3 regions of the Rhodopseudomonas sp. P1 genome follow, and region 2 is predicted to be linked to each of the others. Evidence: riboswitches for the same ligand, from Rfam matches in the RefSeq annotation. Region 2 holds a riboswitch; each other region holds the start of a gene.
What was found. Region 2 has a riboswitch for cobalamin ahead of LRC39_RS03670 (DUF1636 domain-containing protein). Riboswitches for the same ligand answer to the same signal wherever they lie in the genome.

Region 1 (10,576 bases), 1.6 Mb from region 2:
TGGCGTCGCGCCACGCGGCCGCAAGGCTGTGGCCGGAGATGATCTGGCGCGCCACCGGCACGATCTGCTCGCCGGCCAGAATGCCGAGTAGTCCGATCAGCGCCACCAGCGGCGGCGCGGGGGAGCGCACGTTGAGCAAGCTGTAGATGATGCCGACCAACAGGCCGGCACCGAGCGACAGCAGATATACTTTCATCGTGCTCTCCCCGCGCCGATCGCGTCAGGCGGCCTTGGTGCCGCCCTCGGAGGCGTGTTCGCCGAGCGCCCACTTGGAGAAACGGATCTGGATGCCATAGGGCGAGTGCGCCCGCAGGATGTCCATCATGCCCTCATAGGTCTCCGAGCGCGCCCAGTCCTGCTGCAGTTCGAATGCGTACTGGCAGGAAGTGATCGGCACCGCGCCGGCTTGGATCGCGCGCTCCATCGAGCGGTTGTGCGCTTCCATCGACAGATCACCGCAGGCATCGGCCGGAATGTAGATCTCGTAGCCTTCCTTCAGCATGTCGAGCGTCGGGAACATGACGCAGGCTTCGGTCCACAGCCCGGCGATCACGAACTTCTTGCGGCCGGTGGCGGCGACGGCTTTGCGGAAGTTCGGATCGAGCCACGAGTTCATCGAGGTGCGGTCGATGATGTCGAGGTTCGGAAACAGCTCGGTGACTTCCGGCATGAACGGGCCGGAGAACGAATCCTTGGCCACCGTGGTCAGCACCGTCGGAATCTTGAACAGCTTGGCCGCCTTGGCGAGGATCTGGATGTTGTTGAACACCACAAGGCGGTCGTGCGACTGCACCCCCTGATACATCGCCGGCTGATAATCGATCAGCGCGATCGCGCAGTTCTCGGGCGTAAGCATATCCAGTTTCGACATCGGAACTCTCCAAAGTTCGGGGCTGAGCTGAAGCAACTGGACGCGATCATGCCCTGCCCGGCGTCCGGATCGCTTGGACGAACCCGTCACCGCTTGCACGAACGCGCGGCGCCCTGCTCACGCCGATGACGACATCTCACCGCAGGTGCACTCATGTGGGCAGGGCGGCTCGCGCTGCTTCGGATCTGATGACGAGCGATCCTCTCGCGCCCGACGCGGCGCTCAAACATTCAAACCGCAGCAAGGTCCTGCAATCTCGCTTGGCGCCGCCGCGATAGATTTCCGCTTTGGCAACCAGCGCCGGACGGATCACGAGCGCCTTCAACCCAGCGAGGACCGATGAGCAGTGTTGAAGGCGGCCAGCAGACAGCGGCTCCGCCACGCCCTTCATCCTGGGCAGCCTTTCACCACATCGCCTTCACGGTGGTATGGACGGCAACGGTGGTGTCCAACGTCGGCACCTGGATGTTCAATGCCGCCTCCGGCTGGCTGATGACCAGCCTGGAGGCAGACCCGCTGCAGGTCGCGCTCGTGCAAGTCGCGTCCAACCTGCCGATCTTCCTGCTTGCCATTCCGGCGGGTGCGCTCGCCGATATCGTCGACAAGCGCAAGTTTCTGATCGTGGTGCAGATCGTCCTGACCTTGTTTGCCGGTGCCAGCGCGGCGCTGGTGTGGCTTGGCCTGATGACGCCGCCGCAGCTGTTGCTGTTCACGTTCCTGCTCGGCGCCGGCGCGGCCTTTGCCGCACCGGCGTTTCAATCGATCGTGCCGGATCTGGTGCCGAAGCAGGACCTCGCTTCCGCGGTCGCCAGCAACGGCGTCGGGATCAATATCAGCCGGGCGATCGGCCCGGCGCTGGGCGGCATCGCAATCGGCAGCCTCGGCATCGCCGCGCCGTTCTGGATCAATGCGGTCAGCAACCTTGCGGTGATCGCCGCGCTGATCTGGTGGCGCCCCGCTCATCCGCGCAGCGGCACGCTGCCCCCGGAACGACTGATCGAAGCACTGATCACCGGCATCCGTCACGCTCGCCACAACACCGAGCTGCGCGCGACGCTGGTGCGCGCGGTGGCGTTCTTTTTCTTTGCCAGCGCGTATTGGGCGCTGCTGCCGCTGGTGGCCCGGTCGCGGATCGCCGGCGGGCCGGAGCTGTACGGCATCCTGCTCGGTGCCGTCGGCGCTGGCGCGATCGGCGGCGCGCTCATCCTGCCGAAGCTGAAGGCCGCGCTCGGCCCCGACCGGTTGGTCGCCGCCGGCACGCTCGGCACCGCGCTGTGCCTGGTGATGCTCGGCCTTGCCCGGCAGGTCGAACTCGCTGTCGCCGCGTGCCTGCTCGCCGGCGTCTCGTGGATCGCCGTGCTGGCCAGCCTCAACGTCTCGGTGCAGGTCGTGCTGCCGGATTGGGTCCGCGGACGCGGCCTGGCGATGTTCGTCACCGTGTTCTTCGGCGCAATGACCGCAGGCAGTGCACTGTGGGGCCAGATCGCCTCATCGTTCGGCCTGCCGATCGCGCATTTCGCGGCGGCGGCGGGCGCGGTGCTCGGCATTGTGGTGACCTGGCGATGGAAACTGAAGGCCGGCGCGGACGTCGATCTGTCGCCGTCGATGCACTGGCCGACGCCGATCGTCAGCATCGACGCCGAACCGGATCAGGGCCCGGTGCTGATCACGGTCGAGTACCGAATTGCGCCGAGCCATCGCGAGGCGTTTCTCAGCGCGGTGCGGCATCTCAGCCGGCAGCGGCGGCGCGACGGCGCCTATCAATGGGGCGTGTTCGAGGATGCGGCCGATCCCGGCCGCTTTGTCGAAACCTTCAAGGTCGCTTCATGGCTGGAGCATCTCCGCCAGCACGAGCGCGTCACCAATGCCGATCGGGTGCTGCAGGAGCAGATCCGCTTGTTTGATGCCGAACCAAAAGTGACGCATCTGATCGCCGCGCCGCATGGGCACATCAAACGGCAGCCAGGGCATCCGCCGCAAACGCCTTGATGACTTAGCGCGCCGCAGCGCGCGCCACGATCTGCAGGAAGTTGTCGTTGAGCCGGCGCGCCGCCTGCGCAAAACCGGGCAAGAGCCCGGTGGTCTCGTCGGCGAGCTTCGCGGCGCGCTCGCGCCCGAGCGCCGTCTCGAGCGAAGCCGCGTACGCGGGAATCTGCTGCCATTCGGGCACGGTGCGGTCGGTGATCTCGACGTGATACTGTAGCCCGTAAGCCGCAGGGCCAAACCGGAACGCCTGTACCGCGCAAGCATCATTGCGCGCCAGCACTTCTCCCCCGGCGGGCAGCGTCGCGACTTCGGCCCCGTGCCATTGGAAGGTCTGCAACGGGCTGGAAAGACCGGCGAACAACGGATCGGTTGCGCCGGCCGCCGTCAGCTCGACTTCGCCCGGACCAACCTCAGGAGTCTGGCCGAGACGGACTTCGCCGCCGAGTGCAGCCGCAAGCAACTGATGCCCGAGGCAGATGCCAAGATACGGCCGGCCAAGCTCCTGCACGAAACGCCGGATCGCGGCCTTCTCCGGCACCAGCCAGGGATGCTCGTCTTCCTGCCAAACGTCTTGCGGGCCGCCCATCACGATCAGAGCGTCGTACGGCTCGAGCGCTGGGATCGGTTCACCTGCATCGAGTTCGACTGCATCCCACACGATCCCCGCTTCGCGCCAGAACTCGCGGAAGATGCCGGGATGCTCGACATCGACGTGTTGAAACACCAGGAAGCGCAGTCCGCTTCTGTTCGGGCTGGTCGCGATACTGTTCATGTCGGCCCCGCTCAGATCGGCGCGTGATGCGCGCCACCGATGGCGCGGTTTTGGCCGATACGCTGGCATCGAGCAAGCGCGATAAATGAGCAGCGCCCGTCGAAGCGCGACGGTACCAATCTACGATTCCCCTGCTTTACGGAGCAGATAGATGTCCATCACCCAGCCCTTGGCGGCACGCACCTGGCGGCGAACGCGCTGAATCTCGGGCGCAATCTCCGGGAGCTTGCCGGCTACCAGGACTTCGTCATCCATGCCGAGGTTCGCACCCCAGAAGATTTCGGCCCCCTCGGCGTCGATCTTGGCGAAAGTCTCCTCGCCGTCGAGCATCACTACCGTTGTCTCGCCCGACCATCGCCCCGCGGCGGCGAGCTTGCGCCCTGTCGTCACCGTGACGGGTTCGCCGATGCCGTTGAGCGCGATGCCATGACGCGCCGTCAGCGCCTGCACTGCGGTGATGCCGGGAATGATCTCGTAGTCGATCGCCATCCCGCGCCCGCGCAGCCGGTCGAGAATGCGGATCGTGCTGTCGTAAAGCGACGGATCGCCCCACACCAGAAATGCGCCGCAACCATCCTCCGGCAGTTGCTCGGTCATCGCGTGCTGAAACCGGTCGGCGATCTGGGCGTGCCAATCGTCCACCGTGGCTCGATAATCCTGCGGCTGCGGCTCACGCTTGGGGATGTCGATGGTGACGAAGCGGTAACCCGGCGTCTTGATGAAGCGCTCGCAGATCTGCTCCCGCGCCAGGCGCAGCTCGGCCTTTTCTTCTCCCTTGTCGGGAATGAAGAACACGGTGGCGCGGTTCAGCGCCTCGACAGCCTGAAGGGTCAGATAGTTCGGACCGCCCGGCCCGATTCCGATCAACAAGATCTTCCGCATCGTCGTCCTATTCCGCCCGCGAACGCCGCTTCACCGCGCCAGCGCCAGCAAGGCATCGAGATCGAGATTGCTTTCGCAATGATCGGCGAGCGCGTCCAGCGTCTCCTCGACCCGCCGCTCGAAATCGAGCCCGGAGGACGCGGCACCGATCTGTGCCAGCCAGGCAGAGCGGAACGCATCGCCGCCGAAGATGCCGTGCAGATAGCCGCCGCTGACGCGGCCGTCCGCCGAGACTGCGCCTTCGGCGCGCTCGGTGCCGCCCTCCTCAAGCTTCAGCCAGGGCCGCGCCAAACCTGGGCCGGTGGTCCGCCCCATATGCATCTCGTAGCCGACGACACGGCACCCGCTGACCCGATCGACCGCATCGATCTCGATCAGGCGCTTGTCGCCAGAAATCTCGGTCTCAATGTCGAGCAAACCAAGCCCTGCGGTCTCGCCCGCAGGTCCTTCAATGCCTTGCGGATCGCGCACCACGCGGCCGAGCATCTGGAAGCCGGCGCACAGCCCGACGACGCGGCCGCCGCGGCGGACGTGGGCGTGAATGTCGATATCCCAGCCCTCGCGCCGGATCAGATCGAGCTCGGTGCGGGTCGCTTTCGAGCCCGGCAGCACCACGACATCGACATCCGCCGGAATCGGCGAGCCCGGCTGAATCCACTGCAGGTCGATGTCGGGCTCGGCCACCAACGGATCGAGGTCATCGAAGTTGGCAACGCGCTGCAGCCGCGGCACCGCGATCTTGAGCTTGCCCCGGCTCGCCGCTGCGGCGCGCTCCAGCGCCAGCGAGTCCTCTGCCGGCAGTCGGTCGGCGCCGGGAAACCAGCGCAGCACGCCGAGGAACGGCCAGCCGGTCTCCGCCGTGATGGTCCGGCAGCCGGGTTCGAACAGCGAGAAGTCGCCGCGGAACTTGTTGATCAGATAGCCGACGACGCGGGCCCGATCGCCCTCGCTCAGCAGCACGTAGCTGCCGACCAATGCCGCCATGGTGCCGCCGCGATCGATGTCCGACAGAAACACGACCGGCAGATCGGCCGCCTCGGCGAACCGCATGTTGGTGATGTCGGAGGCGCGCAAGTAGACCTCGGCGCCGCTGCCGGCGCCTTCGACCAGTACCAGATCGGCCTCGGCAGCGAGCCGCTCGAAGCTGTCGACCACCGCCGGGATCAGCCGCTGCCGCATGTGGTGATAGATTCGCGCCGGGCAGTTGCCGAGCACGCGTCCGCGCAGCACCACCTGGGCGCCGATCTCCGACTGCGGTTTCAGCAGCACCGGGTTCATGTGAATCGACGGCGCCACGCCACACGCGCGCGCCTGCAGCGCCTGAGCGCGGCCGATCTCGCCTCGAACTTGTTCGCCGTTCGGACCGAGCGGCAGATCCGAGTCGGACGCGACCGCGGCGTTGTTGCTCATGTTCTGCGCCTTGAATGGACGCACCACCAGCCCACGCCGGGCGAAGGCACGGCACAGCCCGGCGACCACCATGCTCTTTCCGACGTCCGAACTGGTGCCCTGGATCATCAGCGAGCGGGCGCGCCGCGGACCGGTGGTCGCGCGCGGCGTGAATTGGATCCGGGAGATGAGCTCCTCGACATGGGCGTCGGTCATGAAACCACTCGATAGCATGGAGTTAAGGGGAAGCAGCGCAGCCGCCCGCGCCTGCGGTCGAACGTGATCGGCAGCCACGGCATCACTCAGCCATGGCCGGCCATCGCCACGACGCCGAGCAACAGGCCGATCTGGATCATCTGTTCGGTGGCGCCGAGCACATCGCCGCGATAGCCGCCGATCAGCCGGAGCGCGATCCACGGCGCCGCCAGACCGAACACGCCCGCGACCAGAAGCCCCACGATCGCCGCCGGCGGATTGAGCATGACCAGCCACAGCGCGCCGAGCACGCTGAACGCAGCCAGACCGACCCAGCCCGCGCTGCTGATCGCGCGCGTCGGATAGCTCAGCTTGCCGGTGGCTGCGTCACCGGCATAAGGCAGCGCCGACATCGCCGCGACGATACCGGTCCGCCCAAGACTATAGCCGGCCACCAGAGTCGCGACGCCGAGCCACGGCGGCAGGCTCGCCAGCGCTGCGACGCGGATCGCAAAACTGAGTACCAGCGCCACCGCGCCATAGAGGCCGAGGCGGCTGTCCTTGATCAGCGCCAGGCGCTGCTCGCGGCTGCGGCCACCAAACAGGCCGTCCGCTGTATCGGCGATGCCGTCTTCGTGCAGCGCGCCGGTGAGCGCCGCGCCAGCGGCGACGGCCATCATTGCCGGCACCACGCCGGACCAGATCAGCGAGCCTGCGAGCAGCACGCCACCGCACACAAGACCGATCCCGGCGCCGACCAGCGGAAAGTACTTCGATGCGCTCAGCAGCCAGTCGTCGTCGAACTGCGCGGTGCGCGGCGTCGGCACCAGCGTCATGAACTGCACGGCGTTGAGCAGCGATTGAATCTGCCGGCTCACGCGCGCGATCCGAACCGGCCCGCCAGCACGTCCGACAGTGCGGCGAGATCGTTGAGGATGCCGGCCGCGGCGCGCAGCAGCGGAACGGTCATCAGCGCACCGGTGCCCTCACCGAGCCGCAATCCGAGATCGAGATACGGCGTCGCCTGCATCGCTTCGAGCAGCACGCGATGGCCGCGCTCGGCCGAGCGATGCGAGAACACGCAGTAATCGCGCGCGGCGGGCTGCAGCCGCACCGCGAGCAGCGCAGCCGCGCTGGCGATGAAGCCGTCGATCACCACCGGCCGCCGCGAGGTCGCAGCGCCGAGCACTGCGCCGGCCATCATCGCGATGTCGAAGCCGCCGAACTCGGCAAGCACGTCGAGCGGTGCCGTCGGCTGTGCCCGCGCCGCGGCCTGTTCGACGATGGCGCGCTTGTGCGCGACACCGGCATCATCCATCCCGGCGCCGCGGCCGACGCAATCAAAGATCGGCTCGCCCGTGAGCGCGTGGGTGATCAACGCGGCAGACGTCGTGTTGCCGATTCCCATCTCGCCGATCGCGACGATGTCGAGCCCGCCCGCGATATCCTCGCGCACCAGATCGGCCGCCGCGGTGATCGCACGCGCGGCCTCCTGGTGAGTCATTGCCGGTTCGTGGCGCGCGTTGCGGGTGCCGCGGCGGATCTTGCGACCGATCAGCTTGGGATGTGGCGGCATATCGGCATCGATGCCGCCGTCGACGATCCGCACCTCGGTCGCGACCGCTTTCGCCAGAACGTTCACGCCGGCGCAGTCTGCCAGATATGCCTCGACCATCGATCGGGTCACGCTCGCTGGATACGGCGACACCCGATCGGCGGCGAGGCCATGATCGCCGGCAAAGATGAACACCGTCGCGCGCTCCGCCCGCGGCGGCGCCGGATGCCAGATCAGCCCGAGCTGCACGGCGAGTTCTTCGAGCCGGCCGAGCGAACCCGGCGGCTTCGCCTTGCCGTCGAGCCGAGCCCGCAGCTCGGATTCATGGGCGGGATCGATCGGCGGAACGGACAGAATACGTGGGTCGAGCAAGGGCGCGTGCATTCGGAAGCTCGGCAATAAGAAGGCTGCCGCCGCGACGGCGGGGAGTGAAGACAGTCGAACGCCCATCGTGGCGGCGACAGCAAAGCTGTGCGCGCTGGTTCGTTCGGGCGACGACGGGATTTATCCGCGGAAAGCGGAGGCGCGCGTCAGGTCGGTGGCCGGTGCAGCATGTCTGTGTCCTTCTTCGACCCACCGTCGAATGGCATGGTTTTCGGACTTCGGCCGGTCTCCTGGCTCGCGGACATTGTCCCGGTCGCCTTCCCGAGCGGCTGTTGCGCCGTGCTCAGTGGCGGTGTGACCGGAAGCGGTCCGCTTACAGTTGCGGGGGCAGCCGCGGACTTGGCGATTGCTCGCCGCACCGCATTCCCGTTTCACCCTTCGAACGAAGGGCACCGAAGCGGGCGGCACCACAGCACGACGACGCCACGGGCGCAAGATTGACAACAACCCGGAGCCGCCCTCTAAGACGAAGGTCCACCAAGCCGCGCTTTTCCTGGCCGCTCTCGAGCGGCCCTGGCGCATCATCTCGACCGGATTGACCGCATCTTGCTGTGGGATGTGACGGTGATAGGCGGCGGAATCGCCGGTCTTTGCGCGGCGATTGCCGCGCGCCGCAGCGGCGCTTCGGTCCGCCTGCTCGAAGCGGCGCCGCGGCCGTTACGCGGCGGCAACGCGCGCCACGGCCGCAATTTCCGGCTGACGCACGAGACGCCCCTCGACTACGTGCCCGACACCTACACGGCCGCCGAATTGCGCGCCGAGCTGCGCAGCATCACGGGCGACACCGATCGGGCGTTGACGGAGCTGCTGATCGAACGCGCAGACAGCATCGCCGGCTGGCTAATCGATCACGGCGTGCATCTGCAGCCACCGGGCACTGGAGTGATGCCGTATTCGCGCCGCACCGCGTTTCCGCTCGGCGGCGGCAAAGCGATGATCAATGCGCTGTACGTTGCCGCTGAGCGGCTCGGCATTGTCATCAGTTACGACAGCGAAGTCAGATCGCTGTGCCACGACGACGATGGCTGGACGATCAGTGTGCGAAGCGCTACGTCCGATCCCGCAATCAGCACGCGCAGCATCGTCGTCTGCGCTGGTGGCCCGGGTGCCGATCTGGCGTGGCTGCGCGAAAATTTCGGCAGCGCCGCCGACGGCTGGATGGTCCGCGGCACGCCATATTCGGACGGCCGAATGCTCGATCTGCTGATCGCGGCGGGGGGCCGCGCGATCGGCGATCCGACCATGTGCCACGTCGTTCCGGTCGATGCGCGCGGGCCGCAATTCGACGGCGGCATCGTCACCCGGATCACGTCGATTCCACTCGGCCTCGTCGTCGATCGATCCGGTGCTCCCATCGACGTCGCAGGGGCCGGCGCGCAACCCTCTCACTACGCCAAATGGGGACCAAGGATCGCCGCCTGCCCCGGCCAACTCGCTTATCTGGTGCTCGATACCCAAGGGCTCGCGCGTGCCGCGCCATCCGCACTGGCGCCGGTCACTGCGCCGAACCTCGGCGAACTAGCTGCCGCGCTGCAGATCGATCCCACCGCTCTGTTGCCAAGCATTGAGGGCTTCAATGCCGCCCCGGCCAACGCCGCGCGTAGCATCGCGGAGCCACCATTTGCCGCCTATCCGATGCGGCCGGGGCTGACGTTCGTGCACTACGGCATCAAGGTGGATGCAACGATGCGGGTGGTCCAGGCCGACGGTCGCCGCCACGACGATCTGTTCGCGGCCGGCATGATCATGGCTGCGAATGTGCTGCGCCGCGGCTATCTCGCCGGGCTCGGCATCACCCTATCGGCAGTATTCGGCCAGATCGCCGGCGAGGAGGCGGCACGCCATGTCCGCGGCTGATCCGATGCTCGAAGCCGAGCGCGTGCTGCGGATCTGCAGCGCCTGCATGTATTGCGATGGGCTCTGCCCGGTGTTTCCAGCGATCGACGGCAAGCACAGCTTCAGCCTGAGCGACGTCAGCTACCTGTCGAACCTGTGCCACAACTGCCAGGGCTGCTGGCACGATTGCCAGTACGCACCACCGCATCCGTTCGCCGTCAATCTGCCGGCGACGTTCGCCGAACTGCGGCAGCGCTCCTATGCAGACCATTTGTGGCCGCCCGCGCTAGGACGCATCTTTCGCGCCTCATCGCTCGCATTACCCGCCACCGTCGCGCTCGCGCTGCTGATCACCTTCGGCCTCGTACTGGGCGCGGACTCCCCCGCAACATTGCTGGCGGCCCACGCGGGCGAAGGCGCGTTCTATCGCGTGCTGCCGTGGCCGGCGATGGCCGGGCTCGCGGGCGCCACCTTCGCGTGGGCAGTTATCGTGGTCACGCTGGCGACGCTGCGATACTGGCGCGCGATCGCGCCAAAGACGACGATCAGCGAGATCGTGCGCGCGCTGCCGGTTGCCCTCTCCGACATCATCACGCTGCGTCACCTCGGCGGCGGCGGACCCGGCTGCCATGACCAGGATGAGCGTACCTCGCAGCGGCGACGGATCTTGCACCATCTGACCGCCGGCGGCTTCGTGCTCAGCGGC
Region 2 (10,576 bases):
CTCAGGCTCGGCGCGAGGAGTTGCGCAGCGGTCCGCGGACCGTGTCGGAATGGCTCGGGATTCCGCTGCTGATCAATTCCAACACCTTCTTTTCCGGTTTTCCGCTGCTGTTGAGGCCGTCCCGCAAGGCGCCGGCGGCTAAGCCGGAATAATCGGCGAATTTGTCGCCGGCCCCGAGCCGCGCATGAGCTTCCGTCGCCCGTTTCGGCTTGCTAGCATCGCGTCGCCTCGCCGCCCGGCGGGGACCACGACATCAGCGACCCGATGACGTGCGCTGCGCGCCAGCCGGCGTGCGCGCCCGCATGCGGCAGGAGTGCAGGCCATGAAGCTCACCAGTCCCGACATCGCCGAAGGCGCAACGATCGCCCACGAGCAATTGTTCAACAGCTTCGGCTGCACCGGCGCCAACGTCTCGCCGGCGCTGAGCTGGAGCGACGCGCCCGCCGGCACCAAGAGCTTCGCGGTGACGATGTACGATCCCGATGCGCCGACCGGCAGCGGCTGGTGGCATTGGGTGGTGTTCAACATTCCGGCCACGACGACGTCGCTGCCGAAGGGCGCGGGCGATATCGCGAAGGGGTTGATGCCCGAAGGCACGATCCAGGGCCTGACGGATTTCGGCGTGCCCGGTTACGGCGGCCCGTGCCCGCCGCCGGGCGACAAGCCGCACCGCTATCAGATCACGGTATTCGCGGTCGACGTCGAAAAGCTGCCGAACGCTGGCGCCACCGCGATGCCGGCGCTGGTCGGCTTCGATCTCAACTTCCACACCCTGGCGAAGACGACGATCACCGGACTGTTCGGGCGTTAAGCCCGAGCAGATGCCATCCTGTTCGCTGCTGATGCCGGATTGGTCCGGTTATCAGCAACGACGGAAGTGAAGCGTAAAGGCCAGGACGACCGAGACCGCGCCGGTCGTCTTGAAGGCGCTGTGATCAGTTGCTGGCTTCTGAGCTTCGGCTTGACGAGCTGCGCGTGATCGCGGCGGCCGGTCCGCTCGAAAGGCAGGGAATCTGGCGCCATGATCCGTCGGGTGCGCGTTCGTAGGAGCTGCATCCCGACGCCGTCGCTGCGGCCTCGCCGGCGTTGCGCTGATCCTGCTGACCGCGCGCCAGCGCCGGTGCGGCAGATAGGCTCGACGCGACCAGCGCGCCGGCAAACAAAGCGGTCGTCCAAAGGTTGGTAGTTCGCATGTCCGGTCCTCCGTTATCGGAAACGCGGACGGAGTCCTGACGCGCGAATGTGACGATTTCTTGCAAATTGCGGCTCTCGCCGCGATCTTGCCTTAACGATCAACAAACAGCGCGGGCACTCAGTGCGCCCGCGCACCGATGGAACTCAGCGCGACAGCACAATGCGGCCTGCGGTGGTGCGGTCCTGCCAGTGATGGCGCACCAGTTCCGGGTCGACGTGGTGTTCCACCGGCCAGCCGACGCACAGATAGGCGATGAACTTCCAGGTCGCCGGCACGTCGAGCTCGGTGGTGATCGCCTCTGGATCAAGGATCGATACCCAGCCGACTCCGAGGCCGAGCGTCCGCGCGGCGAGCCAGAACGTCTCGATCATCGCCACGACGGAGTAATCGAGCGCTTCGGGCATGGTCTGGCGCCCGACACCGAGACCCTGCGCCGTCTCGCGGTCGCAGAACAGCGCGAACTGCCGCGGCGCGACGTCGATGCCTTCGAGTTTGAGTTTGGCGTACAGCGCCGCACGGTCGCCCTGATACGCGCTCGCCGCCACCTCATTGCAGCGCAGGAAGTTGGCGCGGATCCGCGCCCGCGTCTCGGCCGAGTCGACGCTGATCCAGCGCCACGGCTGGCTGTTGCCGACCGACGGGGCGAGCTGGGCGAGGTCGAGGAGCTGATCGATCAGCTCCGGCGCAACCGGATCGGTCCTGAAGCGGCGGACGTCGCGCCGCCACGCGATCAGCTCGGCGAACTTCTCCCGAAACGCTTCGTCGAACACCGGCGGGTTGGCGTTGGCGGCTGCGATCTCGGCCGGATCGGTCATCGCCGCCATCTTGTTCAGCACCGTACTCACAGCTTGCCCGCCAGCACGTCGGCGAGATCGGCGACGTCGGTGAGCAGCCGCGAGGCCGCGCGCACCAGCGGCACGGCAAGGATCGCGCCGGTGCCTTCGCCGAGCCGCAGCCGCAGATCGAGCAGCGGCGCGGCGTCCATTGCCTGCAGCGCGAGGTCGTGGCCGCGCTCGGCCGAGCGATGGGCGAATACGCAATAATCGCGGGCTTCCGGCGCCAGCCGCACCGCGACCAGCGCCGCGGCCGTGGCGATGAAGCCATCGACGATTACCGGCCGGCGCTGCGATGCGGCGCCCAGCACCGCGCCGGCCATCATGGCAATCTCCAGTCCGCCGAATTCGGCCAGCACCTCCAGCGGTGCGGTGGCGGGGCTGCGCATCGCCGCCTTTTCGATCGCCGCCTTCTTCTTGGCCATGCCGTCGGCATCCTGGCCGGCGCCGATCCCGATGCTCTGGTCGAGCGGCGCCGGGCCGAGGCGGTGCAGCAGCAGCGACGACGAAGCCGTGTTGCCGATCCCCATCTCACCCAGCGCGATCACGTCCGCGCCCGCGGCGATCTCGGCGCGTGCCAGTTCGGCGCCGCGATCGAGTGCCTGGCACGTCTCCGCGACGCTCATCGCCGGCTGACGCGCCGCGTTGGCGGTTCCCATCCGCACCTTGGCGTCGATCAGATCGGGATGCTTCGGCAGATCGGCGGCGACGCCGGCGTCGATCACCCGGACGTCGACATGGTTGGCGGCTGCGAATGCGTTGGCGGTGGCCTTGCCGGCCAAATAGGTCATCACCATCGCTACCGTCACGGCGGACGGATATTGCGACACGCCTTCTTCGGTCAGGCCATGGTCCCCGGCGAACACCATCAGCACCGCATTGTCGGCGCGCGGCGGCTGCGGATGCCGCATCAAGGCCAGTTCGATGGCGAGGTCTTCGATCCGCCCGAGCGAGCCGAGCGGCTTGGCCTTGCCGTCCACCCGCGCCCGCAAGGTTGCTTTCAGCGACGGGTCGACCGGGGTGATCGACGGCGGCTGCCAGGTGACGAGGGTTTCGGTCGGCATCGGATGGTCCTTTGGTTCGGCAAGGCGCGCAACTGAGGCAAACGCGCAAGCCCGGTCAACACCACCTTCGCGTTGTTGACCCGCAACAGCGTCGCAGCTAGCGTGCCCGACGATGGTCCTTCCGCAAGGAAGGTGAAAAGGGAAGCCGGTGGGAGACGCGGTGCGTCTCGATCCCGGAGCTGCCCCCGCAACTGTAAGCGACGAGCCATCGCCGAGGCCACTGGGAATTCCTGGGAAGGCGGCGAATGGCGGCGACTCGCGAGCCAGGAGACCTGCCATCGCGTATTGTGCTTTGAAGGGTCGTCGGGGCGGGGTGCACCGGACGGAAGCAGTGCGGACGGCAAAGGCCTCTCCCGCGCGTTCCGACAAAGCTCGATAGCTGACCCGATGATTCGAGCCCGATGGATTCCGAGCCCCCTGCCGATGTGAGCGCCGATCCGCCGCGCATGCTGCCTGGCGCGCCGGTGATGGTCAGCGTCTGCACCACCTGCAAGACGATCGACGGCGTCGCCGTCGGTGCGCCGATGCTGGAAGCCGTCCGCGCCGCGCTGGCCGGCGCCGGCGCGGTGCAGGTGCGCGCCGTGCAGTGCCTGTCCGCATGCAAGCGTGCCGCCACCGTCGCGGTGTCGAGCGAAGGCGGCTACACCTTCGTGTTCGGCGATCTCGATGGCGCCGGCGGCGCTGACGCTGTGGCGGCGTTCGTGGCCTCCTATCAGGACAGTCACTACGGTCTGGTGCCGTGGCGGCAGCGCCCGGAAGTCCTGCGCAAGGGCACCGTCGTCCGCCTGCCGCCGCCGCAATGGTCTCCCGACGATGGGCGGGCGCCGGCATGAGCGCGCTGATCTCCACCCTGGTGCTGGGCGGCGCGCGCTCCGGCAAATCGGTGTTCGGCGAACGGCTGGTCGCCGAGAGCGGCTTGGCTAGGATCTATCTCGCGACCGCCACCGCCAGCGACGACGAGATGTCCGATCGCATTGCCCACCATCGCGCCCGCCGCGGCGACGGCTGGACCACGATCGAGGAGCCGCTCGGCTTGGTCGATGCGCTGACCCAGCACGCCGGCCGCGGCCGCGCCGTGCTGGTCGATTGCCTGACGCTGTGGCTGTTCAACCTGATGGAAGCCGGCCGCGATCCCGAGGTCGAAGCAAGGCGACTGGCGCGTTATCTCGGCGTCGCCGCCGGTCCGATCGTGCTCGTCTCCAACGAAGTCGGCCTCGGCCTGGTGCCGGAGACGCCGCTCGGCCGCGCCTTCCGCGACGCGCAAGGCCGCCTCAATCAGACCATCGCCGCCGCCGTGCCCAACGTCGCCTTCATCGCCGCCGGCCTGCCGCTGTGGCTGAAACGCCAAACAGGAGAGTAGTTCATGACCGCCCGCGTTCCCGTCACGGTGCTCACCGGTTTTCTCGGCGCCGGCAAGACCACGCTGCTGCGCGCGCTGCTCAATCAGTCGAGCGGCCGCCGCATCGCGGTGATCGTCAATGAATTCGGCGATGCCGGTTTCGACGGCTCGCTGGTCGAGGATTGCGGCGCGTCGGTGTGCGCGCCGGGCGACATCGTCGAACTCACCAACGGCTGCATCTGCTGCACGGTCGCTGACGACTTCATCCCGACGATGGAAAAGTTGTTGAACCGCGACACGCCGCTCGACGCGATCGTGATCGAAACCTCCGGGCTCGCACTGCCGCAACCGCTGCTGAAGGCGTTCGCCTGGCCGGCGGTGAAGACCCGTGCCACCGCCGACGGCGTCGTCACGGTGGTCGACGCGCTGGCGCTGAGTGAAGGCCGGGTGCCGCTCGACGATGACGCGGTGAAGGCGCAGCGTGACGCCACGCATGACGATCCGATCGAGGAAGTGTTCGAAGATCAGCTCGCCTGCGCCGATCTGGTGGTACTGTCGAAGAGCGATCTGGTCGCGCCCGACCAGCTTGCCGCGCTCGAAGCTAAGCTGGCGAGCCGGGTGCGGCCGAACGTCCGCATCGTCCGCTCGCATGGCACGCTGGCGCCGTCGGTGCTGATTGGGCTCGATGCCGAAGCCGAGAATGATCTTGCATCCCGCGCCGGCCATCACGCCGAAGGCGAGGAGCACGATCACGACGATTTCGACTCGCTGGTGATCACCCCGCAGCCGGCGGAGACGCTGGATGCCATGAAGGCGCGGGTCGGCGATGCGCTGGGGCTCGAGGGCGTGCTGCGCGTCAAGGGCCATGCCCGTGTCGCCGGCAAGCCGGCCCCGGTCGTGGTGCAGGCGGTCGGCTCGCGCATCGATCTCGCCTTCGCCCGCCCCGATGCCGAGCGTCCCGACCATCTGGTGGTGATCGGCCTCAAAGGCTTTGACGCCGACGCCGCGCGGCGCGCGCTGGCGGGGTAGTTCATATGCCTCTCCCCGTCATTGCGAGGAGCGAAGCGACGAAGCAATCCAGGGGCAGCGGCCCCGAGTCTGGATTGCTTCGCTTCGCTCGCAATGACGTAGAGAGGGCGGTCGCACAGCAACGGTGCTCCAGATGCACCTGAAGCTCGACACCAGCGTCAGCATCGACGACGGCGACGTTGCGCGCGATCTCGGGCAGGCGACGGCCGATATTGTGGTGCTGTCGGCGGCCGACAGCGATCTGGCGGCGTTCGGTGCTGCGCGGGCCGGAATGCCGGACGACTATCCGACGCTCCAGCTCACCAATTTTCTGGCGCTCGGCCATCCGGCCTCGGTCGATCTTTATGTCGAGCGCACGCTGGCGAAAGCAAAGCTCGTCATCCTGCGGATGCTCGGTGGCGAGGCCTACTGGCCGCACGGCGTCGACAGCCTGCGGCGCGATGCGCTGGCGCGCGGCGCGCAGTTCGTCTGCATTCCGGGCGAGATGGAGTGGAATGCGGAGCTGGCTGCGCGTAGCACCGCCGATCTCGACGATGCTCACGCGCTGTGGCGCTATTGCAGCGAGGGCGGCGCCGAGAACATCCGCTTGGCGCTGCGCTATGCCGCCTGGATGATCCTGCGCGACGACTGCCCGCCGCCGCCGCGGCCGATGCCGGCCGCAGGGTTCTGGCCGGCCGAGCCGCCGCCATCGCAGTGCCGCCGCGCGCTGGTAATCTTCTATCGGGCGCTGGCGGCGAGCGGCGATACCGCGGCGATCGCGGCGCTGCGTGACGCCCTGGCCGCGCGTGATTTCGATCCAACCTGCATCTTCGTGACCAGCTTGAAGGATGCGCGCTCGATCGCGTTCCTGCGCAGCGTGCTTGCCGCGACGCCGCCCGACGTCATCATCAACGCCACCGCGTTTGCGACCGCCACCGCCACGGACGACTCCGGTGTGCTGGCGTCGGCGGATTGCCCGATCCTGCAGGTGGCGCAGGCCGGGGTGACGCGCGAGCATTGGGAGCAATCCGGCCGTGGTCTCAATCCGCGCGACCTCGCCATGCATGTCGTGCTGCCGGAGGTCGACGGCCGTGTCTTCGCCGGAGCTGTGGCTTTCAAGCAGCGCGGCGGCGACGCCGAATTCGCCCCGACCGTGTATCAGCCGCTGCAGGACCGGATCGACGCGGTGGCGGATCTGGCGCAGGCCTGGGTGCGGCTGCGGCATCAGCCGCGCGACCAACGCCGCGTCGCCATCGTGCTTGCCAACTATCCGAATCGCGACGGCCGGCTCGGCAACGGCGTCGGTCTCGACACCCCACAATCGCTGCACGACCTGCTGTTCACGCTGCGGACGGAAGGCTATCTCACCCGCGAGCTGCCGGCCGACACAGCGGCACTGATGGAGCAGCTGCAGCGCGGCCCGACCAACGAACTGCAGAGCCGATCCGATCGGGAAGGCGGCGTGAGCTGGCCGGTGGCGGACTACGCGGCGGCGCTCGCGGAGCTGCCGCAGGCGGTGCGCGATACGGTGATCGCGCGGTGGGGCGCGCCGGAGCAGGATCCGCATGTGGCCGATGGGGCCTTCCGGCTCGGCCTGCATCGCTTCGGCAACATCCTGGTCGGGGTGCAGCCGGCCCGTGGCTATGCAATCGATCCGAAGTCCAGCTTCCACGATCCCGAGCTGCCGCCGCCGCATCACTATGTGGCGTTCTATCTGTGGGTGCGGCAGGTGTTCGGCGCCGAAGCGGTGATCCACCTCGGCAAGCACGGCAACCTCGAATGGCTGCCGGGCAAGAGCGCCGGGCTGTCGCGCGACTGTTTCCCGACTGCGCTGCTCGGGCCGCTGCCGCATCTCTACCCGTTCATCGTCAACGATCCCGGCGAGGGCATCCAGGCCAAGCGGCGCAGCGCGGCGGTGATCGTCGATCATCTGACGCCGCCGATGACCCGCGCCGAGCTGCACGACGAGATGGCGCGGCTGGAAGCGCTGGTCGACGAATACGCGATGGCGGCCGATCTCGATCCGACCCGCGCCGACGCGATCGCCGAGGACATCATTTCGTTGGCACGGGCGACGCGGCTCGACGAAGACGTCGCGATCGATCGCGACACCGCGACGCTCGATGCGCTGCGCGCGATCGATGCGCATCTGTGCGATCTGAAAGAGATGCAGATCCGCGACGGGCTGCACGTATTCGGCCGCACGCCGCTCGCCGCCCAGCGCGACGAGCTGTTGGTGTCGATCGCGCGTCTGCCGCGCTCCGAACTGAAGCCGCAGGATGCCTCGCTGCATCGCGCGCTGGCGCGGGACCTCGGACTAACCAACCCCGACGGGACCGAATTCGATCCGCTGACCCGCGATCTGGCCACCCCCTATGCCGGCCCGCACCCAGCCATCCTCGCCACGTTGAGTGATCGGCCATGGCGGACCCATGGTGACACCGTCGAACGGGTCGAAGCGTTGGCCTTGCGGTTGGTGTCGGCTCTTCATCAAGCTTCACCCTCTCCTGCGGGCGATGAGGAGAGACTGCCTCACACTCAGCCCGTGCTCGACTGGATCGCCACGTCGCTGCGTCCGGCGATCGAAGCGTCGGGCGACGCCGAGCGCGACGCGCTGCTGCGTGGGCTCGACGGGCGGTTCATTCGGCCGGGGCCCTCCGGCGCGCCGACCCGCGGCCGGCCCGATGTGCTGCCGACGGGGCGTAATTTCTTCGCGGTCGATGTCCGCGCGGTGCCGACGCCGTCGGCGTGGCGGATCGGGCAGCTCGCCGCCGAGCGGCTCATCGAATCCTATTGGCAGGAGGCCGGCGAATGGCCGCGCTCGATCGCGCTGTCGGCGTGGGGCACCGCCAATATGCGCACCGGCGGCGACGATGTCGCGCAGGCGCTGGCGCTGATCGGTGCGCGGCCGACCTGGGAAGATGCCACCGGCCGCGTCACCGGCTTTGCGATCGTGCCGCTGTCGGAGCTGCGGCGGCCGCGCGTCGACGTCACCTTCCGCGTCTCCGGACTGTTTCGCGACGCCTTCCCGGTGCAGATGGACTTGATTGCCAGCGCAATTGCAGCGGTCGCGGCGCTCGACGAACCTGATGACGCCAATCCGATCGCCGCCCAGGTCCGCGTCCGCAGCGACCAATTAGTTCGAACGGGTGTCGATCCCGAGCTGGCGAAGAAGCAAGCCGGCGCGCGGGTGTTCGGCGCGCGGCCTGGCACGTACGGCGCCGGGCTGCAGGCGATGATCGACGACGGCGGCTGGAATAATCGCGATGATCTCGCCGGCGCTTATCTTGCCTGGGGCGGCTATGCCTATGGGGCGGGGCAGGACGGCGCCGAGGCCGCCGATGCGTTTGCGGCACGGCTGAAGGCGGTCGATCTGGTGGCGCAGGCGCAGGATAATCGCGAGCACGACATTCTCGATTCCGACGATTATTACCAGTTCATCGGCGGCCTCGCCGCAACGGTCGAAAGTCTGCGCGGGCAGGCGCCGCGGGTCGCCCATGTCGACACGTCGCGGCCCGAAGCGCCGCTGCCGCGGACGCTTGCGCATGAGATCTCTCGCGTGGTGCGGGGCCGCGCCGCCAACCCGAAGTGGATTCAGGGCGTGATGCGCCACGGCTACAAGGGCGCCTCCGAGATCGCCGCCACCGTCGACTATCTGTTCGGCTTTGCGGCTTCGACCGACGCCGTCGGCAACCGTCATTTCGACCTGCTGTTCGCCGCTTATCTCGAAGACGACGCGGTGCGCGAGTTTCTCCGCGACGCCAATCCGGCGGCGCTGCGCGATATCGTGGCGCGGTTCGATGAGGCGATCCGGCGCGGGCTGTGGACGCCCCGTTCCAACCGAGCAGCCGACCTGCTCGCCGAAATTCTCACTCCCAAGGAAGCTGCATGACCGATCCTCTGCCCGCCCGCGACGAAAACGTCCGCCACGCCGAAAAGGCGAAGAAGCGGAAAGCCGCGCACGACAAGAAGCTCGAGGGTATGACCGACAGCAAGGGGCTGATCATCGTCCACACCGGCACCGGCAAAGGCAAGACCTCGGCCGCGCTCGGCATGGTGTTCCGCCATATCGGCCACGGCATGCCGGTCGGGGTGGTGCACTTCACCAAGTCGGAGAAGTGGAACACCGGCGAGGCCAAGCTGCTGGCGAAGTTTCCGGAGCTTGCGACGTTGCACATCATGGGTGAGGGCTTCACCTGGGAGACTCAGGACCGCGAACGCGACATCGCCGCGGCGCGCGCCGGCTGGGAACGTGCCAAGGAATTGATCCGCGACGACCGTCATCGCATGGTGCTGCTCGACGAGCTGAACATCGTGCTGCGCTATGATTATCTGCCGATCGAAGAAATCGTCGCGGTCCTGCTCGATGAGAAGCCGGCCGACAAGCACGTGGTGATCACCGGCCGCAACGCCCACCCGGCGCTGATCGAGATCGCAGACCTCGTGACCGATATGACGTTGGTGAAGCACCCGTTCCGGACCGGCGTGAAGGCGCAGAAGGGCGTGGAGTTTTGAGCGCGCGGCCGAGCCCCAAATATGTCATTCCGGGGCGCCGCGCAGCGGCGAACCCGGAATCCAGAAGTGCAGAACTCCTCGAGATTCCGGGTTCGCGCCTGTCGGCGCGCCCCGGAATGACGGCCACGTGATGAGAAAGCTGCGATGACCATCACCCCCGCGCTGATGATCCAGGGCACCTGCTCCAATGCCGGCAAGTCGACGCTGGTGGCTGGGCTGTGCCGGGCATTGGTGCGGCGGGGGCTCAAGGTCGCGCCGTTCAAGCCACAGAACATGTCGAACAACGCTGCGGTGACGGTGGACGGTGGTGAGATCGGCCGGGCGCAGGCGGTGCAGGCGCGCGCCGCCAAACTGCCGCCGACGGTGCATATGAATCCGGTGCTGCTGAAGCCGGAGACCGACACCGGCGCGCAAGTGATCGTACAAGGCAAACGGTTCGGCCGGCTCGGCGCGCAGCATTTTCTCGACAAGAAAGCGGCGCTGCTGCCGCACGTACTCGACAGCTTCGCGAGGCTCGCACGAGAGGCCGACATCGTGCTGGTCGAAGGCGCCGGCTCGCCGGCGGAGATCAATCTCCGCGCCGGCGATATCGCCAATATGGGGTTCGCGCAGGCGGCGAACG
Region 3 (10,576 bases), 1.5 Mb from region 2:
TCGCGCGCCGCGGTGATCTTGGCAACGGCCGCGTCGCCGCCGGCGTTCTTGGCGACGACGATCTCAGTGCGGTGCGCCTGCAGCATCGCACGGTCGCCAGCGAGATCGAACGGTCCGCGCGCCACCACGATATCGACGTTCGGCAACGGCAGCGGCCCACGCGGCGGATCGACCAGCCGCACCAGATAAGCGTGCTGCGGCTGCGCCGCGAACAGCTCGAGGTTCTGCCGGCCGATGCCGAGAAACACCCGTCGCGGCGCTGCGCCGAGCGCGCTCACCGCCTGATCGAGATCTTCGACGTCGACCCAGCGATCACCGGCGACCGCCTGCCACGCCGGCCGCTCCAGCGCCAGCAGCGGCACACCGGCTTCGGCGCAGGCGATCACCGCATGGCGGCTCATCTGCGCCGCGAATGGATGCGTCGCGTCGACGACGCGCTCGATCCGCTCCGCACGCAAGTAATCGGCCAGACCGCCGACGCCGCCGAAACCACCAACCCGAAACGGGATCGGCGGCGGCTTCGGGTGATCGGTACGGCCGGCGAACGACAGCACCGCGTCAATGTTGAGCTCTGCGGCGATCGTCCTGGCGAGCGCCGAGGCGTCGGCCGTGCCGCCGAGGATCAATACGCGCGAGCGGTGCGATGAAGGGAGCGTCATGATCACCAGCGATGACACGACGCAGCCCTGGCTGTCCATCGTCGGAATCGGTGAGGACGGCCTCGACGGGTTGTCGGCGCACGCACGGGCGCTGCTCGAAGCGGCCGAACTGATCGTCGGCGGTGATCGCCACCTCTCCCTCGTCGCCGCATTGAACAAGCCAACAATGCCGTGGCGCGTGCCGTTCGCGGCCTCGCTCCCCGACGTGCTGGCGCAGCGCGGCCGCCGCGTCGCCGTGCTGTGCTCCGGCGATCCGTTCTGGCACGGCGCGGGATCAGTGCTGGCCGATCATCTCACGGCAAAGGAATGGACCGCCGTCCCGGCGCCATCGACCTTTGCCTGGGCTGCGGCGCGGCTCGGCTGGCGCCTGGAAGACACCGTGACGCTCGGCCTGCACGCGCGGCCGGTCGCGACGCTGCGTCCGCATCTCCGCCCGCAGGCGCGGCTGATCGTATTGGTGCGCGACGGCGCCGCGGTCGGCGAGATCGCCGCGTATCTCGCGGCGAACGGTTTCGGCGCGTCCGAACTGACCGTGCTCGAAGCACTCGGCGGCCCGCGCGAGCGCGTGCGGCGAACCACCGCCTCGATCTTCGCTTTCCCCGACGTCACCGCTCCGGTCGCACTCGGCATCGCCGTCGTTGCCGAGCCGAATGCCGTGATCATTCCGTGCGCCAGCGGCCTGCCGGACGAGCTGTTTCAACACGACGGCCAGCTCACCAAGCGCGAGATCCGCGCCGTGACGCTGTCGACGCTGGCGCCACGCGGCCATGAGCTGCTGTGGGACATCGGCGCCGGTGCCGGCTCGATCGGGATCGAATGGCTTCTGGCAGCACGCAGCAATCGCGCGATCGGGATCGAAACGCGCGCCGATCGGCTCGCCACCGCGCGCGCCAATGCCGAGGCGCTCGGCGTGCCGCAGTTCGATCTGCGGCTCGGCGCAGCACCCGAGGCGCTCGCCGGACTCCCCACGCCCGGCGCGGTGTTCATCGGCGGCGGCGCCAGCCGTCCGGGCGTGATGGACACGGTGTGGCACGCGCTGCCTGCCGGCGGCCGGCTGGTGGTCAATGCGGTGACGTTGGAGACCGAGGCGCTGCTGATCGACTGGCATCATCGCCTCGGCGGCGAGTTGCTGCGGCTCGGCGTCGAGCGCGCCTCCCCGGTCGGCGGCCTCACCGGATGGCGCGCGGCAATGCCGGTGGTGCAATGGAGCGTCCGCAAATGACCGCGGTCGTGATCGGCATCGGCTTTCGTTCCGCCGCATCCGCGTCGTCGATCATCGACGTGATCGAGACCGCGCGCCGCACCGCCGCACCGCACCTGCCATCCGCGCTGGCGACCGCCGCGGACAAAGCCGATCACAGCAGCCTGCGCAAGGCCGCAACCACCACCGCTCTCCCCATCTTGCCGATCGAGACGGCGGCGCTCGAACAAGCTGCAGAACGTATCACGACGTCGTCTGCCGTGGTCGCGCATCACCGCGGCGTCGGCAGCGTTTGCGAGGCCGCGGCGCTGGCTGCCGCCGGACCGACCGCGCGGCTGATCGTGTCCCGTTTGATCTCACACGATCGCCTCGCGACGGCCGCGGTGGCGATCGAGGAGCCGCTGCCATGACCGTCCACTTCATCGGCGCCGGCCCGGGTGCGCCCGACCTGATCACCGTGCGCGGCCGCGACCTGGTGATGCGCTGCCCGGTGTGTCTCTATGCCGGCTCATTAGTCCCGCGCGAGATCGTCGCGCTGTGCCCGAAGGACGCGCGCGTCGTCGACACCGCCCCGCTCGACCTCGACGCCATCACCGCGGAGTTCGTCGCCGCTGCCGAAGCTGGCCACGACGTCGCCCGGCTGCATTCCGGCGACCTGTCGGTGTGGAGCGCGATGGGCGAACAAATCCGCCGCCTGGAGCAGCACGGCATCCCCTACACCGTCACGCCCGGGGTGCCGTCGTTCGCGGCGGCCGCCGCCGTGCTCGGCCGCGAACTCACCTTGCCGGAAGTCGCCCAGACCGTGGTGCTGACGCGTACCTCCGGCCGCGCCTCGGCAATGCCGCCGCGCGAGACTCTGGAAGCCTTCGCCGCCACCGGCGCGACGCTGGCGATCCATCTGTCGATCCACGTCCTTCCTGACGTCGTCGAGCGGCTGCGCCCGCATTATGGCGACGACGGCCCGGTCGCGGTCGTGGTGCGCGCGAGCTGGCCGGAGCAGCAGGTGATCCGCGGCACGCTCAGTTCGATCGCCGCGCAGGTCGCCGCCGAAGGCATCGACCGCACCGCATTGATCCTGATCGGGCCATCGCTCGCAGCCACCGATTTCCGCGAGAGCTCGCTGTACGCCCCCGACTACGATCGCCGCTATCGCCGCTCGGCGGAGGACGGCCGTGACCGCGACTGATGACGTCGTAACAACCGCGACGAACGGCCGTCCGCCAGGGCTGATCATCGCGGCGCCGTCGACCAATAGCGGCAAGACCACGGTGACGCTGGCGCTGCATGCAGCACTGCGCCGCCGCGGCCTCACCGTGCAGCCCTATAAATGCGGGCCCGATTACATCGATCCGGCGTTCCACGAGATCGCCGCCGGTCGGCCCTGCTACAATCTGGACTCGTGGTCGTTCGGACGAGACCGCATCACGTCCCTCCTTGATGCTGCGGCGGGCGCCGATCTCTGCCTCGCCGAAGGCGTGATGGGGCTGTTCGACGGCGGCAGCGCGGTCGGCGCGTGGGGCAACGGCGCAACCGCCGATATCGCTGCGTTCACCGGCTGGCCGGTGGTGCTGGTGATCGACGTCGCCGGTCAGGCGCAGTCGGCCGCCGCGCTGGCGCTCGGGTTTGCCCGCTATCGCAGCGATGTGCGCATCGCCGGCGTTATCCTCAACAACGTCGCCAGCCCGCGTCATGAAGCACTTGTCCGCGATGGCTTCGACGCGCACGACATTCCAGTACTCGGGAGTTTCGAGCGGCAACGCGATCTCACGCTGAAGAACCGTCATCTCGGCCTGGTGCAGGCGCGCGAGACCGCGAAGCTTGACACCCGCTTGCAGCAACTCGCCGACAGCGCCATGCGCGGTATCGACCTCGACGCGCTGATCCGCGCTGCGCAGCCGGCGCGTCCGATCGCATCGACGATCCGGCCGCTGACGCCGCCGGGTCAGCGCATCGCGCTGGCGCACGACGACGCGTTCTCCTTCATCTACCCGCACCTCACCGCAGGCTGGCGCGCGGCCGGCGCCGAGATCGTGCCGTTCTCGCCGTTGAGCGACGAAGGCCCAGATCCGTCCTGCGACGCCGGGTGGCTGCCGGGCGGCTATCCCGAGCTACACGCAGGACGCCTCGCGGCAGCGACGCGATTCAAGACAGCGCTCCGCGCGTTCGCGGAGACTCGCCCGGTCCATGGCGAGTGCGGCGGCTACATGACGCTCGGTACAGGCCTGATCGATGCCGACGGCACGCGCCACGCGATGGCCGGACTGCTCGGCCTCGAAACCGACTTCGCCAATCGCAAGCTGCATCTCGGCTACCGGCTCGCGACCTTGCAGGCCGCAGCCGCCGGCCACGCCGCAGGCAGCGTGCTGCGCGGCCACGAATATCACTACGCGCGCGTCGTCACCGTGGCGGACGAGCCGCTCGCCGAGATCCGCGATCCCGCCGGACAGCTCACCGATGAGACCGGCAGCCGCCGCGGACACGTCACTGGCACCTTCTTCCATCTGATCGATGTCGCCGAGGAGGCGATCGCCTGATGTCCAAGTCAATCGAAAGCGCCGCCGCCAACGGCCGCATCACGCTGGTCGGCGCCGGCCCGGGCGATGCCGACCTGCTGACGCTGCGGGCGATCAAGCGGCTGCAGGCCGCCGACGTCGTGCTGTATGACGACCTCGCCGGCGAAGACTTCATGGCCTATCTCGATCCCAATGCCGAGATGGTCGCGGTCGGCAAGCGCGCCGGCCATCCCTCGCCGCGCCAGGACGAAGTCAGCCGCCTCGCAATCAACTACGCGCTCCGCGGCAAGCACGTGGTGCGGCTGAAGGCCGGCGATCCGACGCTGTTTGCCCGCGCCGACGAAGAGCTGCGCGCCGCGCGCGAGGCCGGCATCGCGGTCGAGATCGTACCCGGCATCACCACGGCGACCGCCGCAGCAGCTGCGATCGGTGCATCGCTGACCAAGCGCGGCGTCGCGCGCCGGGTCCAGTTCGTCACCGGCCATGATGTCGACGGGCGCCTGCCGCGCGATCTCGACCTCGCAGCGCTGGCGGATGCGACCGCAACGACCTGCGTCTATATGGGCAAGGCCACCTTCCCGGCCCTCGCGGCCCAACTGATCGCCCGCGGCCTGAGCGCTACGACGCCGGCCGTGATGGTCGAAAGCCTCGGCTCCGATGCGACCAACGTGCAGCGGGGCAGCGTCAGCGAGATCGCCGCCCGCCTCACCGCCGATCGGCCGTCCGGCCCCTGCATGATTTTGTACGGCGCAGCGCTGGAGGAGAGCTGATCGCCAGCACGCGACCGGCGACGACGACGCGTTCTCTACCGCGGCGCGGCAGCCGCAACGCCTCGTCTCTGGCTGATCTGCACGATCGCGTCGGATAGTCGATCGAGCGCAACCGGCAGCATCGCGCCGCCGCAGACCGTGAGCTGATCGGGAACAACGATCCGTCGGCTCGCCGGATAGGCCTGCTGGATCGCGGGATGCAGCAGCAGAGCCTTGCCCTGATCTTCAGCCACCGGCTGCTCTTCGGATACGAGTAAAAGGTCCGGCCGCGATGCGACGATCGCTTCAAGCGAGGCGAAGCCGCCATAGGCGAAACCAAGGTCGGACGCCGCATTCGACAGGCCAGCGGTCTGCAGCAGCGAGCTGAGCAGACTATCGCCGCCGGTCACCCAGCCGCGCCGCGATAGCGCCAGCACCCGGCCCTGCCACCGCGAGGCGGTGCGCCGTGCCCGCTCCGCGGCCTGATCGACCGACGCGATCATCGCGTCCGAGCGTTCAGGATGGCCGACCAGCGCGCCAACCCGCCGGATCTGCAGTTTCACCTCGTCGATCGTCCGCGGCACGTCGAACTCTTCGACCGGAATGTTCTGCGCGCGCAGCAGCTCGCGCGTGGCACGCTTGCCGTAGCGGCCGGCCAGCACCACGTCGGGTGCGAGCATCAACAGATCCTCAGCTTCACCGGACAGCCTCGGAAATCGCTCAGCCTCCTTGGCGAGCCACGACAGCCTCGGATCACGCGCATACGGTCCGAGGCCAGCGATCTGGTCGGCATCAGCCAGGGCGATCAGCAACTGATCGGTGCACATGTTGATCGAGGCGATCCGCTTGGAGGCGGCGAACGCCGGCGAGGCCAGCAAACCAACCGCGGCGACCATCAGCAACAAGCGGGAACGCCAGCGAGGCGCACGCCGGTCACGCAACGCGACGGGCGGCCGGACGCCGCAATGCGGCGCAATTGTTCTGTTCAAGACGACATCCTCCGCCGGCCCATCGCCGAACGAGTTGCACACCATGCACCGGCCGGTCTCCTGGCTCGCGGATATCCGTCGCGTCCGCCTTCCCGGCCGGTTCGGCCAGTGGCATTCAAGGACGCTCCGATCCGCCCACAGTTGCGAGGGCAGCTGCGGCATTGGGGCATCGCCCCGCACCGCATTCCCGTTTCACCTCTCTCAGCGAGAGGCACCGGTACACGTCTGGGTTAAGCACGTCGCCCAGCCCCCGGCAAGACGACCATCTTCCGCAGTCTTGCTGGCAAGCAAAAAGCCGGGAGGTGCAGTCAGGCACCACCCGGCTTGAACTTCACGGCTTCTCGCCGCCGGTTCGCTTACTTTCGCATCGGCGTGGTTGCGCCCGACTGGCCGTCCGAGCTCGGCGTCGTCGAATTGGTCGCGCCGTGGGCGCTGCCCGAGCCCTGACCACCACGATCGGAGTTCGACGGGCCGCCACCGCCCGCGCCGCCGCCAGCCGCGCCACCGGCACCCGCGCCTGCTCCACCGGCTCCTGCGCCGGCACCGCCGGCCCCGGCACCACCACCCGCGCCGCCGCCGGCCCCACCGCCGCCACCACCGCCTTGCGCCATCACTTGGCTTGCGCCAAGCGCCAGCACTGCGAGCACGGCCATCACTGTCGTCGTCTTCCGCACCATCATCGTCGCTCCTGTCATTGTTCTGATTGCTGAGTTGCGCAGAGGCCAACGGAGCTTCGGAGACGCCGTTCCTAACTAACCAGTCACGTCTTCAGGTCGCGGCGTTCCAGCCGAGCAACAGGAACAACCGACCCTGTTCGGCTTTTCCCCTCGCCATCAAACGACGAGGACCTGCAGATGAAAGCTCTGACCTGGCACGGCAAGAACGACATCCGCTGCGAGAGCGTGCCGGATCCGAAAATCGAACACGGCCGCGATGCGATCATCAAAGTGACGGCCTGCGCGATCTGCGGTTCGGACCTGCACCTGATGGACGGAATCATGCCGTCGATGCAAAGCGGTGACGTGCTCGGCCACGAGACCATGGGTGAAGTCGTCGAGGTCGGTTCCGAGAATACCAAGCTCAAGGTCGGCGATCGGGTGGTGGTCCCATTCACCATCTCCTGCGGCGAATGCTTCTTCTGCCAGCGCGGCTTCTATTCAGGCTGCGAGCGATCGAATCCCAACGCCAAGGCGGCTGAGAAGATGTGGGGCCATTCGCCCGCTGGCCTGTTCGGCTACTCGCATATGCTCGGCGGCTATGCCGGTGGTCAGGCCGAGTATCTGCGGGTGCCGTATGCCGACGTCGGTCCGATCAAAGTGCCCGATGGACTGACCGACGAGCAGGTCCTGTTCCTGTCCGATATCTTCCCGACCGGTTTCATGGCAGCGGACTTCTGCGATCTCAAAGGCGGCGAAACCGTCGCGGTGTGGGGCTGCGGCCCGGTCGGCCAGATGGCAATCAAGAGCGCCTTCCTGCTCGGCGCCGAACGCGTGATCGCGATCGACACGGTACCGGAGCGCATGGAGATGGCGCGGCAATCCGGCGCGATCGTGATCAATTTCATGGACGACGACGTCTACGACAAGATCCAGGATCTCACCAACGGCCGCGGTGCCGATGCGTGCATCGACGCTGTCGGCACCGAAGCCGCCGCAATGGCGAGCTTCGACTCGATGGTCGACCGCGTGAAGATGGCCACCTTCATGGGCACCGACCGGCCGCACGTGTTGCGTCAAGCGATCCATTGCTGCCGAAACTTCGGCACAGTGTCGATCGTCGGCGTCTATGGTGGGCTACTCGACAAGATCCCGATGGGCTCGGCGATCAACCGCGGCCTGACGATGCGGATGGCGCAGACTCCGGTGCAGCATTATCTGCCGCAACTGCTCGGCCGAATCCAAAAAGGCGAGATTGATCCTTCGTTCGTGATCACCCACCGCGCCACGCTGGAAGACGGCCCGGAACTCTACAAGACCTTCCGCGACAAGAAGGACGGCTGCATCAAGGTGGTGATGAAACCAAGCTGAGCGCGCTCAGCTCATAGAGCGACATGCAACGACTTCATCATGGCCGGGATCGCCCGGCCATCGTCGTTCTAGGAGGGACCGAGTCCGGCGGTTCAAGGCATCAACGCAAATGGCCGGGCTGAGCCCGGCCACAATCTTCCGATCCATCAGGATTACAAACTCAGGCCGCCTAGGCCTGAACGTAGGATCGTGTGACACTGTCGATGTTCTGGTCGATCCACGCCGCCATAGCTTCTTCTTCCTTCAGCGACGCCTGCAGCAGCGGCTTAGCCGAACCGAAGCCGGCGATGTCGGCGAGCGCCAATAGCGACTTGTAGGCGGCGATTTCGAAGTGCTCGAAAGCGTTGTTGGCGAAGGTGTTCTTCAGGATCTCATCGGGCATCACGGTGTGAGCCAGCGCGGCCATATTGCCCATGAACGACTGCGTGGTGTCCTTCAGCATCGAGGCGCTTTCGCCGCAGGCGGACAAGCACTCGTCGAGCCGCTTGAGCTGACCTTCGGTTTCCCGCAAATGCTGCTGCACCCGGGCCTTGACTTCCGGATAGTCGTCGAGCCGTTCGGACTGCCGCTCCATCATCTCCCGCGCCTGGGTCTCCATGGCGTGAGCGTTGCGCAGCCCGGTAACAAAGATCTCACGTGCGTCCTGAGCCATTCTTCAGTCTCCAGTTGAAATGATCGCGCGTTCAACGTGGCCGGATGTACACCGTTCCTATCGGAACCCGGCCTTCGTCTGCGTCATAGCTTCCAGAGATCGAACAGCATCTCCCGACTGACGAGATCGATCTGCTGACCGTATCGGGTGCGGTACATCGTCATCAGTGCGTCATGACCAGGGTCGGACGAGCTACACAGCGCATCCTCGACAAGCACGACGCGAAAGCCGAGATCGACGGCATCAAGCACCGTCGCGAGTACGCAGACGTCGGTTTCGGCCCCCGTGATCACAACGGTGCCGATGCCACGTTCGACCAGAAGCGATGCCAGAGGCGAATGCTTGAAGGCGGAGTACACCGGCTTGTCGATCACCTGCGCAGGCGGCACCAAGCGTTGCAACTCCGGTACCAGATAGAGCTGTTCCGGCTCCAGATTGGGCCGCAACGCAGCCTCCCAGCGCTGGTAGTAACGCTGCCACCGCCCCGGCCGCTGCTCCGGATGCTCGGGCGTGATGAACCGGGTGAAGATCGTTGATCTCGCATAATGGTCCGAGACATCCGCGACCACCGGCAGGACGCGCTCCATCCACGGCGTCTCCCACACACCGCCACGGGCGAAAATCCGCTGCATATCGACGCAAAGGTGGACAGCAGCCTCGATCGGCTCGGCCGGTGGCGGCTTGATCATGACGCAATCGGGCGCGCTGTGCGCGGACGCAGCTCGGTGATGGCCGCCAGGATCAGCGCGGCGATGCCGATCACGGCGCTGATCACCCCGACGAGGGATAGCCAGAGGAGGATGCCAAGGGCGAGCATTGCAACGCCAAACACCACGTCGAGCGCCAGATGCCACGGCATCGGCAGTAGCCGCACGACGCCCCACTCGTAATCGGTGATCAGGCTGTAGAGGATTCCCGCGCAGCCCACCGCCGCGAACACCCAGCGCAGGCCGCCCTGCTCACCGGCCATGAACGGCAACGCCAGCACCAGCACCGACACCAGATAATCGATCGCGCCGTGAAGGCGGGTCGGGATCACACGCAAGTCGCTCTCCATCGTGGATACGCAAAGAACCGTCGGCCTCCGACCACGTTCCAATCCGGCGCTTAGGCTGAGTTGGAACGCTGCACCATCGGCATCGTTGGCGGGTGAGCCCGATGGAGACCACACCGATGACTTCTGCCTCCTTGCAAATGACGCCAAGCGAATCCCGCCGGCTCGCCCGGTTCCTCGGATGGGTGTCGCTCGGCCTCGGCACCGCAGAGGTGCTGGCGCCGCATCGTCTCGCCCGCGCGCTCGGCATGGAAGGCAACGAGCATCTGCTGCAGCTCTATGGCGCACGAGAGATCGCCTCGGGCGTCGCCATCCTCACCACCGAGTCGCCCGCATCGGTTTGGAGCCGGGTCGGCGGCGACGCGCTCGATGTCGGCACGCTGGCGCTGCAGCTCCGCCGCGACAATGCCAAACGCGGCAACGTTGCGCTTGCCCTCGCGGCGGTTGGGGGCATCACCATGCTGGACTGGGCCTGCGCGCAGGCGCTGACCGACGATGCCCGGCGCCGCAACGGCCACGCCTCGGAGGCCGCTTAGCTTGGACGCGCGCCCCGACCACAACAACGGCACCGTCACCGCTCTGGTGTTCGCCGGCGGCCTCAGCCTCGCGGCCTATCACGGCGGCGCATTCGAGGCTTTCGCACAGCGAGCTCAGCCGTTGCACTGGCTCGCAGGCTCCTCAGCCGGCGCAATCACCGCCGCGCTGATCGCGGGCAATCCGCCGTCTCGTCGC

Region 1: another riboswitch for cobalamin. It lies ahead of cobT (nicotinate-nucleotide--dimethylbenzimidazole phosphoribosyltransferase); the one in region 2 lies ahead of LRC39_RS03670 (DUF1636 domain-containing protein).
Region 3: another riboswitch for cobalamin. It lies ahead of LRC39_RS10735 (ABC transporter substrate-binding protein); the one in region 2 lies ahead of LRC39_RS03670 (DUF1636 domain-containing protein).

Annotation. Positions count from the first base shown of each region.
Region 1 covers NZ_CP088006.1:2,321,945-2,332,520, reverse strand. Annotated here, with positions in the region: gene LRC39_RS10835 (XapX domain-containing protein) at 1-196, opposite strand, end outside; gene LRC39_RS10830 (hydrolase) at 221-871, opposite strand; gene LRC39_RS10825 (MFS transporter) at 1,211-2,860, shown strand; gene LRC39_RS10820 (type 1 glutamine amidotransferase) at 2,865-3,629, opposite strand; gene cobF (precorrin-6A synthase (deacetylating)) at 3,750-4,511, opposite strand; gene LRC39_RS10810 (cobyric acid synthase) at 4,542-6,116, opposite strand; gene LRC39_RS10805 (adenosylcobinamide-GDP ribazoletransferase) at 6,203-6,973, opposite strand; gene cobT (nicotinate-nucleotide--dimethylbenzimidazole phosphoribosyltransferase) at 6,970-8,034, opposite strand; cobalamin riboswitch at 8,238-8,446, opposite strand; gene tcuA (FAD-dependent tricarballylate dehydrogenase TcuA) at 8,593-9,891, shown strand; gene tcuB (tricarballylate utilization 4Fe-4S protein TcuB) at 9,878-10,576, shown strand, end outside.
Region 2 covers NZ_CP088006.1:771,072-781,647, forward strand. Annotated here, with positions in the region: gene LRC39_RS03650 (hypothetical protein) at 1-152, shown strand, start outside; gene LRC39_RS03655 (YbhB/YbcL family Raf kinase inhibitor-like protein) at 323-811, shown strand; gene bluB (5,6-dimethylbenzimidazole synthase) at 1,339-2,010, opposite strand; gene cobT (nicotinate-nucleotide--dimethylbenzimidazole phosphoribosyltransferase) at 2,037-3,092, opposite strand; cobalamin riboswitch at 3,189-3,386, shown strand; gene LRC39_RS03670 (DUF1636 domain-containing protein) at 3,494-3,925, shown strand; gene cobU (bifunctional adenosylcobinamide kinase/adenosylcobinamide-phosphate guanylyltransferase) at 3,922-4,452, shown strand; gene cobW (cobalamin biosynthesis protein CobW) at 4,456-5,460, shown strand; gene cobN (cobaltochelatase subunit CobN) at 5,594-9,331, shown strand; gene cobO (cob(I)yrinic acid a,c-diamide adenosyltransferase) at 9,328-9,954, shown strand; gene LRC39_RS03695 (cobyric acid synthase) at 10,099-10,576, shown strand, end outside.
Region 3 covers NZ_CP088006.1:2,307,767-2,318,342, reverse strand. Annotated here, with positions in the region: gene LRC39_RS10765 (cobalt-precorrin-6A reductase) at 1-659, opposite strand, end outside; gene cbiE (precorrin-6y C5,15-methyltransferase (decarboxylating) subunit CbiE) at 658-1,881, shown strand; gene LRC39_RS10755 (cobalamin biosynthesis protein) at 1,878-2,270, shown strand; gene cobM (precorrin-4 C(11)-methyltransferase) at 2,267-3,046, shown strand; gene LRC39_RS10745 (cobyrinate a,c-diamide synthase) at 3,033-4,394, shown strand; gene cobA (uroporphyrinogen-III C-methyltransferase) at 4,394-5,143, shown strand; gene LRC39_RS10735 (ABC transporter substrate-binding protein) at 5,179-6,018, opposite strand; cobalamin riboswitch at 6,145-6,345, opposite strand; gene LRC39_RS10730 (hypothetical protein) at 6,468-6,791, opposite strand; gene LRC39_RS10725 (zinc-dependent alcohol dehydrogenase) at 6,966-8,138, shown strand; gene LRC39_RS10720 (ferritin-like domain-containing protein) at 8,308-8,790, opposite strand; gene LRC39_RS10715 (cysteine hydrolase family protein) at 8,874-9,479, opposite strand; gene LRC39_RS10710 (hypothetical protein) at 9,476-9,835, opposite strand; gene LRC39_RS10705 (hypothetical protein) at 9,964-10,380, shown strand; gene LRC39_RS10700 (patatin-like phospholipase family protein) at 10,382-10,576, shown strand, end outside.